2 regions of the Oerskovia sp. PE-21s genome follow, and region 2 is predicted to be linked to the other one. Evidence: riboswitches for the same ligand, from Rfam matches in the RefSeq annotation. Region 2 holds a riboswitch; the other holds the start of a gene.

Region 1 (7,493 bases), on a different contig from region 2:
CGAGGGTCGCGTCCTGGAGCGCCAGGTGGACGGTCAGGTCGACGTCGAGCCCGCGCCCGAGCGACAGCGACCCGTCGAGCAGCACGACCAGCCCCGGGGGCGCCTCGACGTAGTCGGCGCGCGTCGAGCGCGACGTCACGGGGTCGCGAAGGCTCGGCAGGTAGCGCCCGTCCCCGTCCGGCCCGACGGCGGTCAGCACCTCCCGGTTCAGCGCGCCGACGTCGATCCACTCGTCGAGCAACGAGTCCGGGTCATCGTGGCCGTGCTCGAGCCGCAGCGACGCGGGGCGCAGGAAGTCCCGGACACCGATGCGCGCCGTCGGGCGGCCTGCGACGCGCAGGGGTTCGACGAGCTGGTCGGCGAGCGTCTCCGGGTGCGTCGAGGGGTGGCCGTCGACGAGCACGCGCACCGCACCACCGGCACGGGGGTGGCCCGCGACGAGCGCGGCGACCCGCGCGACCAGGACCTCGGGGCTGACCGGCTCGACGCGCACCCGGTCAGGATGCCACGGGGCCGCGAGCGGTCCGGGGAGGTGAGACCGAGAGCCCCGTCGCGCGAGCGGCCCGGGGCGAGGCCACAGTGGGAGGACGTCGACCGTCGCTGCCCAGGAGAGCCCGATGACCACGTTCCCGACCGTCCGACAGGTCGTGCTCGACACGACCGACGCCCGCGGCCTCGCCGAGTTCTACCGCGCCCTGCTCGGGCTGGAGTACCGCCCGGGCGACGAGCCCCCGGCCGAGGGCGCCGCCGACCCGAACGGGCAGGACTGGCTCGTGCTGCGCTCGCCCGGGGGCGTCCCCCTGGCGTTCCAGCAGGTCGAGCACCTGCCGCCCTCGTCCTGGCCCGACCCGGCCGTCCCGCAACAGGTCCATCTCGACTGCACGGTCCCCGACCGCGACACGCTCGACGTCCAGCACGAGCGCGCCGTCGCCCTGGGGGCCCGCCTGCTGCGCGACCGGTCGGACGACCCGGTCGAGCCCCTGCGCGTCTACGCCGACCCGGCCGGGCACCCGTTCTGCCTCTTCGTGGGCTGACCCTCCGCCCGCGCTCACGAGCGGGCCGGACGGCGAGGCGCACGCGAGGGCACCCTCACGTCTCCTCGACATCGATCAGCCACCGCACGATGGTTCGGTCCTCGATCGTCATCCGGTACGTCTGCCCGGCGTCGATCGCGTCGTCCAACCGGCTCTGGCGGTTCTCGTCGACCCGGAGCACCCCGCAGGACGTCCGCACCTCGTAGTACGTCGTGGAGCGGTTCGTGTGCGAGACCAGGTCGTCCTCGGTGAAGCACGTCAGCTCGGTCGTCGTCCAGGTCGCGACCCAGACGACGAACGGCCCGACGAGGACGACGGCCGCGACCGTCCACCCGACCACGACCTTGGGGATCCGCATGGCGTGGAGCATACCGACGCCCGCCCGCTCCCCGTCAGCGAGGAACGGGCCGCCGTCGGGCGGTCAGGACGCGCCGGGAACGCACGAGGCCCCGTCCACAGGACTGTGGACGGGGCCTCGTGGGCAGCGGGTCAGCCGACGCGGATGAACGTCGGGTTGTTCTGCCAGATCTTGCTGTGCTTGACGGTGCTGCCCGGGGTCGTGGCCTCGATCTGCATCCCGTTGCCGGCGTAGATCGCGACGTGGCCGGGGGTCCAGATGAGGTCGCCCGGACGGGCCTCGGCGGCCGAGACGGGCGTGCCCGCGTCGCGCTGGGCACCCGACTGGTGCGGCAGCGAGACGCCGAGCTGCGCGTAGACGTACTGCGTCAGACCGGAGCAGTCGAACCCGCTCGGCGAGGAACCGCCGTAGACGTAGGGCACGCCCACGTACTTCAGGGCGATGTCGACGGCGGCCGAGCCGGAGGCCGAGGCCGCCGGGGCGGCGACGGCCTTGGCCGCTGCGGGCTGCGCGCGCTCGACGCTGCGCGAAGCGGCCGCGGAACGCTCGGGGGCGGGAGCAGCGACCGGCGCGGGCGCCGGCTCGGGCTCGGGCTCGGGCTCGGGCTCGGGAGCGGGGGTGACCGCGACCGAGGCCTGCTCGATCGGCAGCACCGCGTCGGCGGCAACGGTGATCGCGGGGCTGGTCTGGAGGGCCTCGCGGGCCTGGGCGGTCACGGCGGCGAGGTCGACCGAGCCGATGGACTTCGACTCGTCCGAGGCAGGGGCGGCGTTCGCGGGGGCCGTGAAGACCGAGATCAGCAGGCCGGACGAGGCGGCGACGACCGCACTACGACGCACGACGGCGTTGGCGCTGGACGCGGCAGACCGGCCGAGCGAGGTCAAGGGGGTGATGGGGCGGTGCGCGGCACGGTGGCGCGCACGTGGGCGTGAGGTCACGTGTGTTTCTCCTGGACGCCTGAGAGGTCAGCTGTCGGGTTCGGGCCGGAGAATCTTCTGCCCGGCCGGTCGGACCGAGGTCCGACCGGCTTCACCCCAAGGACACCGTCTCCGGTGCCCACAAGATTGGGTCCCCCACCCCTGCCATGGGTGTAGTTCGTGGCTCCGGAGGTGACAGGGTTCGGCGTCCACCGGAGCACTCCAGCGAGAAGGTTCTCTGCGGAGCAGAATCGACCGTACATGGCAACCACGGGATTGTCACAATGAGGTAACGAACCTCGCGAGTCGGACACGTGTCCACCTCGACGACGGACCGCACCCGCACGCGGGCGGTGCGGGCCGTCGTCGCGCAGGCCGGCCGAGCCGGGCTCAGGCGGGCTTGGTCGCCCTGCCGTCCAGCCACAGGGTGTCCGACTCGTCGCGGTGCGTGCCGGTCGAGCCGACGTGCTTGCTGTCGATCGTCGGCCCCTTCTTGATCACGTGGACGATCGCCATCGCGTGACCGCGCCCCAGGCCGTAGTCCTCCTTGAGCCACTCCACGATCACGCCGGCCTTGACGGACGGGTCGTCGTAGCCCTTCTCCTGCGCGATCGTCACGAGCTGGCGGGGGGTGAGCCCGGTCTTGTCCTCGACGGCGTCCAGGTAGGCCTGAAATGACATGGTGCTCCTCGTGTCTGTGGGTCGGGTCGGCGGTCGGTCCGGGGGGGCTCAAGCGGTGCGGAGCACCCTGCGCAAACGCTGGGCGAAGGCCGACGGGTCGTCGACGAAGCCCGTGTGGTCGCCCGGGAAGAGCGTCGTCGTGGTGCCGAGCAGGGCTGCGAGCGCCGTCGACGTCTGGTCGCAGAGCTGCCCGGTCGAGTCCTCGCCGACCCCGACGACCACGCGGACGGGAGAGGCACGCAGGGCCTCGACGTCGGGCTCGAAGAGCGTGGTCCCCAGGAGGTCGTGCGCGAACCAGAAGCGTTCGTCCGCGACCTGCTGCGGGTCGCGCTCGCCGCCGAACACCTGCTCGACCATCCCGTCCGGGACGTCGATGTCACCGACCGCGAAGAACTTCCGCCAGGCCCCGACGACGTCGCCCGCGCGATGATCCTCGACGAGCTCACGCGTCGCGGCATGCAGCCGCTCACGGTCCGGCATGAGGGCGTCCAGCGGCGGCTCGTGCGCGACGACCGTCCTGACCAGGTCGGGGCGCGACTGGACGAGAGCGAGCGCGGTCACGGCGCCACCGCTCGACCCGACGACGGTCGCGGGGCCCGCGTCGAGGTGGGTCAGGAGCCGCGCGAGGTCGTCGGCACGGACCTGCGGCGGCGTGTCCTCGTCCGGGTCGTCGACCGTGCTGCGGTGGATCCCGCGCGGGTCGGTCGTCAGGACGGTGTGGTCGGTCGCGAGCAGGTCGGCGAGCGGCGCGAACGCGTCGGCGTCCATGGGCGCGCCGACGAGCACCACGAGCGGCCCCCGGCCCCTGACCTCGTGGTGGAGCGTGGCGCCCGGGACCCGCAGCGTCCGGGCGGTCGCAGGGACGGTCGGGGTGTCGGTCACGGGAACCTCCAGGAGTGCGCACGGCGGATGGTCGAGGGGGTGGACCGTGCGGAGGGCCGGAACTCATCGGTCCACCGCCCACGCCCGCGACGCAGCGCGACCTACCGCCCGAGGAGCGTGTCGATCTCGGCCATCTCGGCCGTCTGCACGTCGACCATGACCTGCGCGAGGTCCCGGAGCTCGGCGTGCCCGCCGCCCTCGATCTCGCCCTGCGTCATCGCGATCGCCCCCTCGTGGTGCGAGTGCATGAGCTCGAGGAACGTCTTCTCGGCCGCGGCCACCGCCGTGGCGTCACCCGCGCTCGCGTCCGCGAGGCGAGCGAGAGACCCCATCTGGTCGCTCGTGAGCATGCCGTTCGCGACGTGCACGGAGTGCATGTGCATGAGGTCGTCCATGGCCCAGGCGTCGGCCCAGCCGAGCATGGTCTCGATCTCCTCGGCCTGCCCGTCGAGGATCCGCTGCGCGAGATCGCGCGTCGGTTCGCTCACGCCGTCGACCGCCAGGATGATCTCGCTCATCTCGACGGCCTGCTCGTGGTGCGGGGTCATCATCGCGACGAAGTGCGTGTCGACGTCGTTGACCTCGGCCGGGGTGCCCGCCGAGCCGCTCGCGGCGGGCGCGCTGTCGTCCCCCGAGGCGGGCGACCCGTCGGCTGTCGAGCACCCCGCGAGGGCGGCGGTCAGGACGAGCGCGGTGAGGACGGCGGGCAGCTTCTTCATGAGGACTCCGGTGTGTCTCGGGATCGCCGGGGCACGCGGGCGCCGGTTCCGGCGAGCGTCCGACCAGGGTAGGTGCGAAGTCTGGGAGCCGGCTGTGTCCCCACGGCGCGGTGCGCCGCCAGATCACCCTGTGGATCCCGCGCCCCGGCGGTCCCCGTCACAGTATGGTCAGCGCACTCGACGAGGAGGCCACCGTATGACTTCCCCCCTGTCCACAGACCACCTTCCGGCCACGCCCACCCTGGCGCGCGCCTCCGACGAGGCCGACCTGCCGCCCCTGCTCACGGGGTGGCGGCGCCTGTGGACGCGCCCCGCGCTCATGCCGTACGTGCGGCTCGTCGTCCTGGTCCTGGCGATCAACGTGGCGGTGGCCGTCACGGTGCTCCCCGGCACGTCGTCGCCCGCGCGTCTCGACCTGACCCTCACGGCGGCCGCGCTGAACCTCGGGGCCGCGGCCGTGATCCGGCAGCAGCACGTCGTCAACCTGCTGTTCCGCCTCGCGACGAGCGCGCCCGTGACGTGGCCCCTGCGCGTCCGCGCGGGGCTCGCGAAGGTCTACCACCTGGGCGGGATCCACGTCGGCGCGGCGATCTCCGCGACCGCGTGGTTCACGGTGTTCGCCGCGACCGCGCTGAGCCCGGACGGGCGGGGCGAGCTGTCGGGGCCGACGCTCGGGGTCGTCGTCGTCCTCGCGCTGCTGCTGCTGACGATCGCCGCCCTGGCCACCGCGCCGCTGCGCCGCAGGCGCCACGACCTGTTCGAGATGAGCCACCGGCTCGGTGGTTGGTCGACCCTCGCGGGCTTCGCGGCCCTGACGGTCCTGTTCGCGCGCGACCTTTCGCCGGACGACCCGTCGGGTGCGATCCTCTCCGCCCCCGCGACGTGGGTCCTGGCGGTCGTCGTCGTGTGCGTGGGGCTTCCGTGGCTGCACCTGCGCAAGGTCGCGGTGGACGTGCACACGCCCTCGTCCCACGTCGCGATCGTGCGTCTGCACCACGACCCGAAGACGTTCGTGGGTTCCTCGACGACGATCGCCCGGCACCCGCTCGGGCAGTGGCACCCGTTCGCCAACCTCGTCACGCCGAGCCGACCCGAGCTGCGTCTGGCGATCTCCCGGGCGGGCGACTGGACGGGGTCGTTCATCGACTCCCCGCCGGACCACGTGTGGGTCCGCGGCGTGCCCACGGCCGGGGCGGGGAACGTCGGCAAGCTCTTCCGCAAGGTCGTGTGGATCACGACGGGCAGCGGGATCGGCCCGTGCCTGCCCAGCCTGCTCGCAGGTGCGCCCGCCCACCTGGTCTGGGTCACCCGCACGCCCGAGGCCACGTTCGGCCCCGGGCTCGTCGGCGAGATCACGCAGTCGCTGCCGGACGCCCTCGTGTGGGACACGCGCGCGCTGGGCAAGCCCGACCTCGTGGCCCTCGCGCTCGACGCGGTGCGCACGACCGGCGCCGAGGCCGTCATCTGCATCTCGAACCGTCCGACGACGTTCCAGGTCGTCGAGGGCCTCGAGTCGCGGGGCATCCCCGCGTTCGGCGCCATCTGGGACTCCTGAGGCGCGCTGCTCCTCCCCCCGCCCGACGGCGTCACGAGCGTGACGCCGTCGGGCTGCGGCAGGTCTCAGCGCGTCAGCGCGCGTCGCACGTCAGCCGTGCCCCCAGCGTGACGGCCGCGACCACGGCCGCCGCGGCGACGAACACGACGTCCTTGAGGACGTACTGGCCCAGCAGCGTCATGCCGTCGCCGAAGAGCTCGCCGGGGAAGAGCACCACGGGTGACATCATGCCGACCAGCGCGACCGCGAGCACGACCAGGCCCACCTTCAACCATCGCCCCGTCAGGAGCGTCAGCCCGATGACGGTCTCCACGACCGCCGTCAGGACGACCGCCGCCGTCCCCTCGACGACGCCGAAGGTCAGCGCCCCGACCGTCTGCGTGACGATCTGCTCCGCCGGGCTCGCCCCGGGGAAGTACTTGAGCACCCCGAATCCCAGGAACACCAGGCCGAGCGTGACCCGGAGCGCGGGGACCGACCACCGCGTCAGGAGGGCGGCCAGGGCCACGGCCACGGCGTCGGACCGCCCGAGGAGACCAGGCCGCGCGGGCCGGTCGCCGGTCGGTGCCGTCGAGGCAGGCAAGGCAGGCGAGGGCAAGGTCTGGGGTCCGGCAGCAGGCATCTGGTCTCCTCGTCGAGAGCGTGCGGACGGGCGGCGCTCTGCGGAGAAAGCACCGTGACGTCCGGCTAGGTGATGGCTCGGCGAGCGTAGCCACCGCTGATGAGGGCCAGATGAGGCCGGGATCAGCCCGCGAGGCGGGCGTGCAGGTGCATGTCGTGCCAGCCGTCGACGTGCTTGCCGCTCTCCCGGAGCGTGCCCTCGGGCACGAATCCCGCGGCGAGCGCGACCTTGCAGGACGCCTCGTTGCGCGTCGAGTGCACGAGTCGCAGCCTGTGCAGGCCGAGTTCCTCGAACGCCCAGGCGACCAGCAGCCCGACGGCCCGAGGCGCGACCCGGCGGCCCCGCGCGGCAGGCAGGACCCAGTAGCCGACCTCTCCCCCGCCCTCGTGCAGGTCCAGGTGGTGCAGGGCGGTGCGGCCGACCACGACGCCGTCGGACTCGACCGCCCAGTCCCCTGCCGCCTCCTGCACCCAGTGCTCGTGCCGCGAGTCGACCCACCCCTCGGCCTCGGCGACGTCGGCCATCGCGCGGGCGTGCCAGAGCTGGATCGCCGGGTCCTGGTACGCGGCGAGGAGGGTCGGGGCGTCGGCCCGGACCCAGGGGCGCAGCGTCAGCCCGTCGCCCGCGAGGACGGGCATCGGCTGTGCGCTGAGGTGGCCGGGGCGGACGGTGGGCTCGGTGAGGAGGGGCACGCCGCGATGATGCCACGGGAGAAGGAGGAGAGC
Region 2 (7,493 bases):
GGTGCCGAGGGCAACGGTCCGGGCGCCGACGGCAGCCCCCGGGACGGCCTCCGTCACAGCGACGACAGCACCAGCAACGGGGAGGTGGCCTGATGGCCGCGACTCAGACCGAGGTGATCACGACGCCGGAGGCGCAGGTCCTGCGCGCGGCGATCGCGATCGACCAGCACCCGACGCGACCTTCGCCGCTCGCGAACACCCTGACGTTCGCGTGGCGGGCGCTGCTCAAGATCAAGCACGTACCGGAGCAGCTCTTCGACGTCACGCTCACGCCGATCATCTTCACGCTCATGTTCACGTACCTGTTCGGCGGCGCGATCGCCGGTGACCCCGAGACGTACCTGCAGTACCTGCTGCCCGGGATCCTGGTCCAGACCGTCCTGATCATCACGGTCTACACGGGCTTCACGCTCAACACCGACATCACCAAGGGCGTCTTCGACAGGTTCCGCTCGTTGCCCATCTGGCGCCCCGCCCCGATCGTCGGGGCGCTCCTGGGCGACACCGTCCGCTACACGATCGCCTCGGCGATCACGGTCGGGCTGGGGCTGGCGATCGGCTTCCGGCCCGACGGCGGTGTGGTCGGCGTCCTGCTGGCCGTGGCCCTGCTGCTGGTGTTCGCGTTCGCGATCAGCTGGATCTTCACGATCCTCGGCCTCGTCATGCGGACGCCCAACGCCGTCATGGGCGTCTCGATGCTCGTCCTCATGCCCTTGACGTTCGCGTCGAACATCTTCGTGAACCCCGACACGATGCCCTCGGGGCTCAAGGCTTGGGCGGAGATCAACCCCGTGAGCCACCTGGCCACCGCGGTGCGAGCCCTGATGGCCGGCACGGCGACGTTCGACCAGATCGGCTGGGTGCTCCTGGTCTCGGTCGTGCTCACGGCGATCTTCGCGCCGATCACGATGCACCTGTACCGGACGCGCAACTGACCCAGGAGCGCCCCGGCGTGCCGGAGCGGGCGTGACCTCGAGGTCACGCCCGCTCGGACGGGTCCTTCGACGACGGTCAGCGGGCCGGGTCGTCCACCGTCGGTGCCGAGTCGTCCTCGCAGCGCTTGGTCACGACCATCACCGGGCACGCCGAGTGGTGCAGCACCGCCTGGCTCGTCGACCCCAGGAGAAGTCCCGTGAAGCCGCCGCGCCCGCGCGAGCCGACCACGATGAGGTCCGACGCCGTCGAGAACTCCGTGAGCAGCTCGGCACCGGTGCCGTCGAGCACGATGCGCTTGATCGTGACGTCGGGGTTCTCGGCCTCGTGCCTGTCCACGATGACGTTGAGTCCCTCGGTGATGTCGTCGAGCACCTGCTGGTGGTCGATCGAGGCCGGCAGCCACGCGAGGAGCCCCGCTCCCGCACCCACGGGGACGCCCGCCACCGCGACGAGCTCGGCCCCCCATGCCCGGGCCTGCTTGATCGCGTGCCGGAGCGCGATGTCGGCCGACGGCGACCCGTCGACGCCCACCACGATCCGCTTGAGCGGGTTGACGGCAGGAAGCGTGTCGTCGTCGCCCGGTCCGTTCTTGAGCGGCACCACGACCGTGGGGCACCTCGAGTGGGCGGGGAGCGCCGAGGACACGGTGCCCAGGAGACGCTCCGTGAAGCCTCCGCGTCCCCTCGTGCCGACCACGACCAGGCCGTAGTCCTTCGAGAGCTCGACGAGCACCCCGGCGGCGTCGCCCGTGGCGATCGCGGCGGTCGTCCTCACGCCCGCGGCCTCGGCACGCTGGGTGGCCTCGGCGAGGACGGCCTTGGCCCCCTCCTGGATCGCGGTGTCGTCCAGCGCCGCGTAGCCGCCGTCGAGCGAGGCCGCGGTGAAGGAGGGGAGCGAGTACGAGCACACGACGTGCAGTGGCCAACCGACCTGGCGGGCGTACGCGGCCGCCCAGTCCAGCGCGTGCAGGCTGGGGCTCGATCCGTCGACGCCGACGAGCACGATCTCCGCACGGGTCATGGTTCCGTCTCCTTCCGAGGGCAAACGTCCATCCTGAGACAAACCTATCGAAAGAACTGGCAAAGTCACACCGGCACGCGCGCGCCGCGAGGCACGGCCGACGCAAGAAACCCCGCCCTCCCGCACGAAGCGGAAGGACGGGGTTCTCAGCTGGGTGGCGGCAGCTTCTCCGCTCGTCCAGGGGGTCTCAGGCGACGCGGATGAACGTCGGGTTCGACTGCCAGATCTGACGGATCTGGATCGTCTTGCCGGGGCGCGGCGCGTCGATCTGCATGCCGTCACCGGCGTAGATCGAGATGTGACCGGGGGTCCAGATCAGGTCGCCGGGCTGGGCCTCGGCGCGCGAGACCTTGGTGCCGACGCTGCCCTGGCCGCTCGAGGTGCGGGGCAGGCTGATGCCGGCCTGGGCGAAGACGTACTGGGTGAAGCCCGAGCAGTCGAAGCCGTCGGGCGACGTGCCGCCGTAGACGTAGGGGACGCCCACGTAGCGGCTGGCGATCGAGACGATCGACGAGCCGGCTGCCGAGGCGGGGACCTGGACGGCCGCAGCCGTCTCGGTGGTCGCCGTGGTGGCGGCGACGGAGGCGCGCTCGTTGGAGCGCGACGGGGTCTGCGTGGCGCGCGTCTGGACGACTCGCTCGACGACGGGCTCCGGCGCCGGGGTCACGGCGACGGCCGCGCTCTCGATCGCGAAGCCGGCCTCGGCGGCGACCGTGACGGCCGGGGCGGACTCGAGCGCAGCGCGGGCCTGGGCCGTGAGCGCGTTCAGGTCGACGGTGTTGAGCTTGGTCGAGTCCTGCTCGACCGGCGCTGCGTTGGCAGCCGTACCGCCCAGCATCGAGACGATGAGTCCCGACGAGGCAGCGACGACAGCGGTGCGGCGGCCGACGGACGAAGCCGTCGCCGCCGAAGCAAGGGTGGAAAGCGGGCGCCGTGCTGCACGATGGCGTGCGCCGTTCGTCACTGCGTTCACTGGATACCTCTCCTGGACGCCTGCGAGGTCAGCTGTCGGGTTCGGGTGGGAGAATCACCCGGCCGTCCGGACCGAGGTCCTTCTGGCTTCACCCCAAGGGCACCGTTGCCGGTACCCGAATTTGGGTCCCCCGTCCCTGTCAGCGGGTCGTGGTGTTCCTCTCGCGGTGACAGGGTTAGGCGTTCCGCGCGAGGGCTTCGACGAATGAGTCTTCCGTGAAGCAGAACCGAACGTACACGACCCTGGGGTGAATGTCACGTTCCCATCACGACGTCCTGGAGCACCCTGGAACGACGGGACGAACCGGCACAAGACCGTTGCCTCGGGCGCGGCGGCACCCTCGCCTCATCCGGCGCGTGACGCACGTCGCCCCGCATCCCGGGTGGGGGTGCGGGGCGGTGGGGTGTGCTGGGGTGGGTGGTGGTCAGGGGGCGGTGACGAAGAGGTGGCGCGCGACGTCGTCGGGCAGGTCCAGGACGGTCTCGGCGCCCTGCGCGGAAACCGTGTACGACCCGGCCTCGGGGGTGATCGTGACCTCCTGGCGGGGCAGGATGCCCGCGGCCGCCAGGCGCGCGAGCAGGTCCGTGTCGGTCTGCAGGGGCTCGGCGATGCGCTGGACGACCACGCGCAGCGCGCCCGGCGCGCGCCCGGCACGGTCGGCCGCGGCCACGTACGCGGGCAGCGACACGACCCCGTCGAGGTACTCGATCTCCACGATGTCCTCGCCCAGCTCCGACAGGCCCGGGATCGGGTTGCCGTACGGGTCGTGGTGCGGGTGGTCCAGCAGACCGATCAACCGCTTCTCCACGAGCTCGCTCATCACGTGCTCCCACCGGCACGCCTCGACGTGCACGAACTCCCAGTCGAGCTTGATCACGTCCGTCAACAACCGCTCCGCCAACCGGTGCTTACGCATCACCCGCTGCGCCTTGGCGTGCCCGTCCGGGGTGAGCTCGAGATGACGATCCCCCGTCACCACGACCAGACCATCACGCTCCATGCGCGCCACCGTCTGCGAGACCGTCGGACCCGAATGACCCAGCCGCTCCGCGATCCGCGCACGCAGAGGGACGATCCCCTCCTCGTCCAGCTCGTAGACCGTCTTCAGATACATCTCGGTGGTGTCGATCAGGTCCGTCACGTCGCGCTCCTGTCGCTTGGGGGCTTGGGGGCACCTGCCGCACCGGCGGGCCGCTGACCACTAGTTTAGGTCCGAGCCACCGACATTGTGGACGGCGAGCGGTGTTCGCGCCAGGCCGGACTATCGTTGCCCCGTGCCTGAGCCCACCCAGATCACCGTCCCCCCGCACCTGCTGCCTAGCGACGGCCGCTTCGGCTGCGGCCCGTCCAAGGTTCGCGAGGCGCAGGTCCGCGCGCTCACGGAGGCGGGCACGTCCCTGCTGGGGACCTCCCACCGTCAGGCACCGGTCAAGTCCCTGGTCGGTCGGATCCGGTCGGGTCTCGCCGACCTGTTCGACGCCCCGGAGGGCTACGAGGTCGTCCTGGGCAACGGCGGGTCGTCGGCGTTCTGGGACGTCGCGACGCTGTGCCTGGTGCGCGAGCGCGCCCAGCACGCGGCGTTCGGCGAGTTCGGCGCCAAGTTCGCGGCCGCGACCACGCGTGCACCCTTCCTCGAGGCCTCGCAGGTCATCACCGCTCCCCCGGGGTCGGTCGCCGTCCCCGAGGCCGCGGACGGGATCGACGTCTACGCCTGGCCCCACAACGAGACCTCGACGGGGGCCATGGCCCCCGTGCGCCGTGTCGCGGGTTCCCGCGAGCAGGGGGCGCTCACCCTGGTCGACGCGACGTCGGGCGCGGGCGCCCTCCCGGTCGACCTCGCGGAGACGGACGTCTACTACTTCGCGCCGCAGAAGGTCTTCGGGTCCGACGGCGGGCTGTGGGTCGCGATCATGTCGCCCGACGCCGTCGCGCGCGCCCAGGAGATCGAGTCCGGTGACCGCTGGGTCCCCGAGTTCCTCTCGCTCGGCGCGGCGATCACGAACTCCCGCCAGGACCAGACCCTCAACACCCCGGCGGTCGCGACGCTCGTGACGTTCGCCGAGCAGGTGGACTGGCTCAACGAGCAGGGCGGCCTCGGGTGGGCGAGCGCCCGGTCCGCGTCGTCGGCCCGGACCCTGTACTCCTGGGCCGACTCCCGCGACTGGGCCACCCCCTTCGTGACGCGCCCCGAGGACCGGTCCACGGTCGTCGGGACGATCGACCTCGACGAGTCGGTCGACGCGGCACAGGTCATCGCCGCCCTGCGTGCCAACGGGATCCTCGACGTGTTCCCCTACCGCAAGCTCGGGCGCAACCAGCTCCGCATCGGGATGTTCCCCGCGATCGAGCCGGCGGACGTCGAGCTGCTCACGCGAAGCATCGACTTCGTGGTGGACTCCCTGGTCTGACCCGTCGACGCACGACGCCCGCCCTGCCGACGAACGGCGGGGCGGGCGTCGTGCGTTCCGGGCCGGGCGACGTCGCCGGCGACGCGACGTCGTCAGGTGAGCGGCGCCGTCGGGCCGGGAGCCGTCATGCCGCCGTCGCGGCGTCCTCCGCGTCGTCCACGCCGAGCCGGCTGCGCGTCTCGCCGCGAGCCCCCACCCGGCGGGCCGCACCGCCCTCGGGATAGGTGACCAGGAGGTGCGGGCGCTGGGTCACGCGATAGCTGACGGTGAACTTCCAGTTCCGCATGGCCCAGATCGCGGCCCCCACGGAGACGAGCAGTGCCGTGATGGAGCCGATCCCGATCGCCCAGCGGGGCCCGTAAGCCTCGGCGATCCAGCCGACGATCGGTGCACCGACGGGCGTCGCACCCAGGAACACGATCATGTACAGGGACATGACGCGTCCGCGCATCACGGGGTCGGTCGTCATCTGGATGGTCGTGTTGGCCGCGGTCATCATGGTCAGCGACATGAACCCGACAGGGATGCACGCGATCGCGAACGTCGTATAGCTCGGCATGAGCGCCATGACCCCGGTCGCGATCGCGAAGCCGAATGCCGACCCGATCACGAGCCGCACGCGCGGCCGCTCCCGGCGGGCAGCCATCAGGGCCCCCGTGAGCGAACCGATCGCGAGGATCGACCCGAGCATGCCGTACTCCCCCGCGCCCATCCCGAACTCGACGCGCGCCATCATCGCGGACGTGAGCTGGAAGTTGAGCCCGAAGGTCGAGACGACGCTCAGGACGACCATGATGACGATGATGTCGGAGCGGCCGCGCACGTACCGGATGCCCTCACGGATCTGCCCCTTCTCGCGCGAGGCGCTGGGCAGCTTGTGCATCTCCCGGGTCCGCATGCGCGACAGCGCGAAGATGGTCGCGCCGAAGCTGATGCCGTTGATGATGAAGACCCAGCCCGTGCCCACCGCGGCGATCAGCAGCCCGGCGACGCCGGGGCCGATCAACCGGGCCGCGTTGAACGACGCGCTGTTGAGGCCCACGGCGTTCGACAGCTTGTCGCTCGGCACCATCTCCGCGACGAACGTCTGGCGCACCGGGCCGTCGAGCGCGGACACGCACCCGAGCGCGAGCGCGAAGCCGTAGACGTGCCACAGCTCGACGTGCCCCGAGAGCACGAGCGCGCCGAGCCCGAGCGCGAGGAGGCCCGAGGCGCCCTGGGTGGCCATGAGCATCTTGCGGCGGGGCAACCGGTCCGCGAGGACGCCCGCCCAGGCGGACAGCGCCAGGACGGGCGCGAACTGGAGCGCCGTGATGACGCCGACGGCGACACCGGAGTTCGCAGTCAGGACGGTCAGGACGAGCCAGTCCTGCGCGATGCGCTGCATCCAGGTGCCGATGTTCGCGACGAGCGCGGACCCGAACCAGAGGCGGTAGTTGAAGTACTTGAGGGAGGAGAACGTCGCGCTCATCGGGCGGCGATCCGGGTCAACAGGTCACTGGCGCGGGCCAAGGTCTCTCTTTCGTCGGGGGTCAGGTCGGTCAGCTGCTGGGTGAGCCACGCGTCGCGGCGGCGACGGGTCTCCTTGACCTCGAGGACGCCGGCCTCGGTGAGGGCCACCATGACGAGCCGCTTGTCGGTGTCGTGCTCGAGCTTGTGGACCAGGCCCAGCTCGACGAGCGCGTTCACGGTGCGGGTCATGGACGGCGGGCGGATGCGCTCGTGGGTCGCGAGCGCGCCGGGGGTCATCGCGCCGTGCTTGTGGAGCACCGTCAGGACGCCGAACTGGCCCTCGGGCAGGTCGGCACCACCGCGCTGGGAGCGCAGGGCGCGCGAGACGCGCGTGAGGGCGACACGAAGGTCACCGCCGAGGGTCGCGGGCCGACACTGCGCCTTCGTGGGGGACGAGGGCGTGGTCTGTTCCGCAGGAGGCATCTCTTTACCTTAACTCATTACCTTAAGTAATGAAATGGGGAGTGAGCGAGATCACGGCACGTAGGCGACCACCAGCTCGCCCACCCCTCGCACGTCCAGCGCGCCGGCGCCGTGCGGGACGAAGACCGACTCGCCCGGCCTCAGGAACACCCGCCCGTCCGCGCCACGGGGCGAACCTCCGTCCGCCTCTGCCCGCCCCAGCTCGAGGCGACCGTCCAGGG

The links. Region 2 has a riboswitch for cyclic di-AMP ahead of ACZDYF_RS00985 (C40 family peptidase). Riboswitches for the same ligand answer to the same signal wherever they lie in the genome.
Region 1: linked by a shared signal. The riboswitch ahead of ACZDYF_RS15785 (C40 family peptidase) and the one ahead of ACZDYF_RS00985 (C40 family peptidase) in region 2 are both predicted to bind cyclic di-AMP.

The regions. Positions count from the first base shown of each region.
Region 1 covers NZ_JBUXJM010000008.1:131,066-138,558, reverse strand. Annotated here, with positions in the region: gene ACZDYF_RS15800 (nucleoside/nucleotide kinase family protein) at 1-493, opposite strand, end outside; gene ACZDYF_RS15795 (VOC family protein) at 618-1,034, shown strand; gene ACZDYF_RS15790 (hypothetical protein) at 1,090-1,392, opposite strand; gene ACZDYF_RS15785 (C40 family peptidase) at 1,524-2,330, opposite strand; cyclic di-AMP (ydaO/yuaA leader) riboswitch at 2,336-2,517, opposite strand; gene ACZDYF_RS15780 (DUF4287 domain-containing protein) at 2,700-2,990, opposite strand; gene ACZDYF_RS15775 (alpha/beta fold hydrolase) at 3,039-3,872, opposite strand; gene ACZDYF_RS15770 (DUF305 domain-containing protein) at 3,974-4,591, opposite strand; gene ACZDYF_RS15765 (ferredoxin reductase domain-containing protein) at 4,788-6,146, shown strand; gene ACZDYF_RS15760 (DoxX family protein) at 6,220-6,768, opposite strand; gene ACZDYF_RS15755 (GNAT family N-acetyltransferase) at 6,891-7,460, opposite strand.
Region 2 covers NZ_JBUXJM010000001.1:228,171-235,663, reverse strand. Annotated here, with positions in the region: gene ACZDYF_RS01000 (ATP-binding cassette domain-containing protein) at 1-93, shown strand, start outside; gene ACZDYF_RS00995 (ABC transporter permease) at 93-935, shown strand; gene ACZDYF_RS00990 (universal stress protein) at 1,012-1,956, opposite strand; gene ACZDYF_RS00985 (C40 family peptidase) at 2,144-2,794, opposite strand; cyclic di-AMP (ydaO/yuaA leader) riboswitch at 2,932-3,094, opposite strand; gene ACZDYF_RS00980 (iron-dependent transcriptional repressor DtxR) at 3,354-4,070, opposite strand; gene serC (phosphoserine transaminase) at 4,204-5,337, shown strand; gene ACZDYF_RS00970 (MFS transporter) at 5,462-6,808, opposite strand; gene ACZDYF_RS00965 (MarR family winged helix-turn-helix transcriptional regulator) at 6,805-7,272, opposite strand; gene manA (mannose-6-phosphate isomerase, class I) at 7,324-7,493, opposite strand, start outside.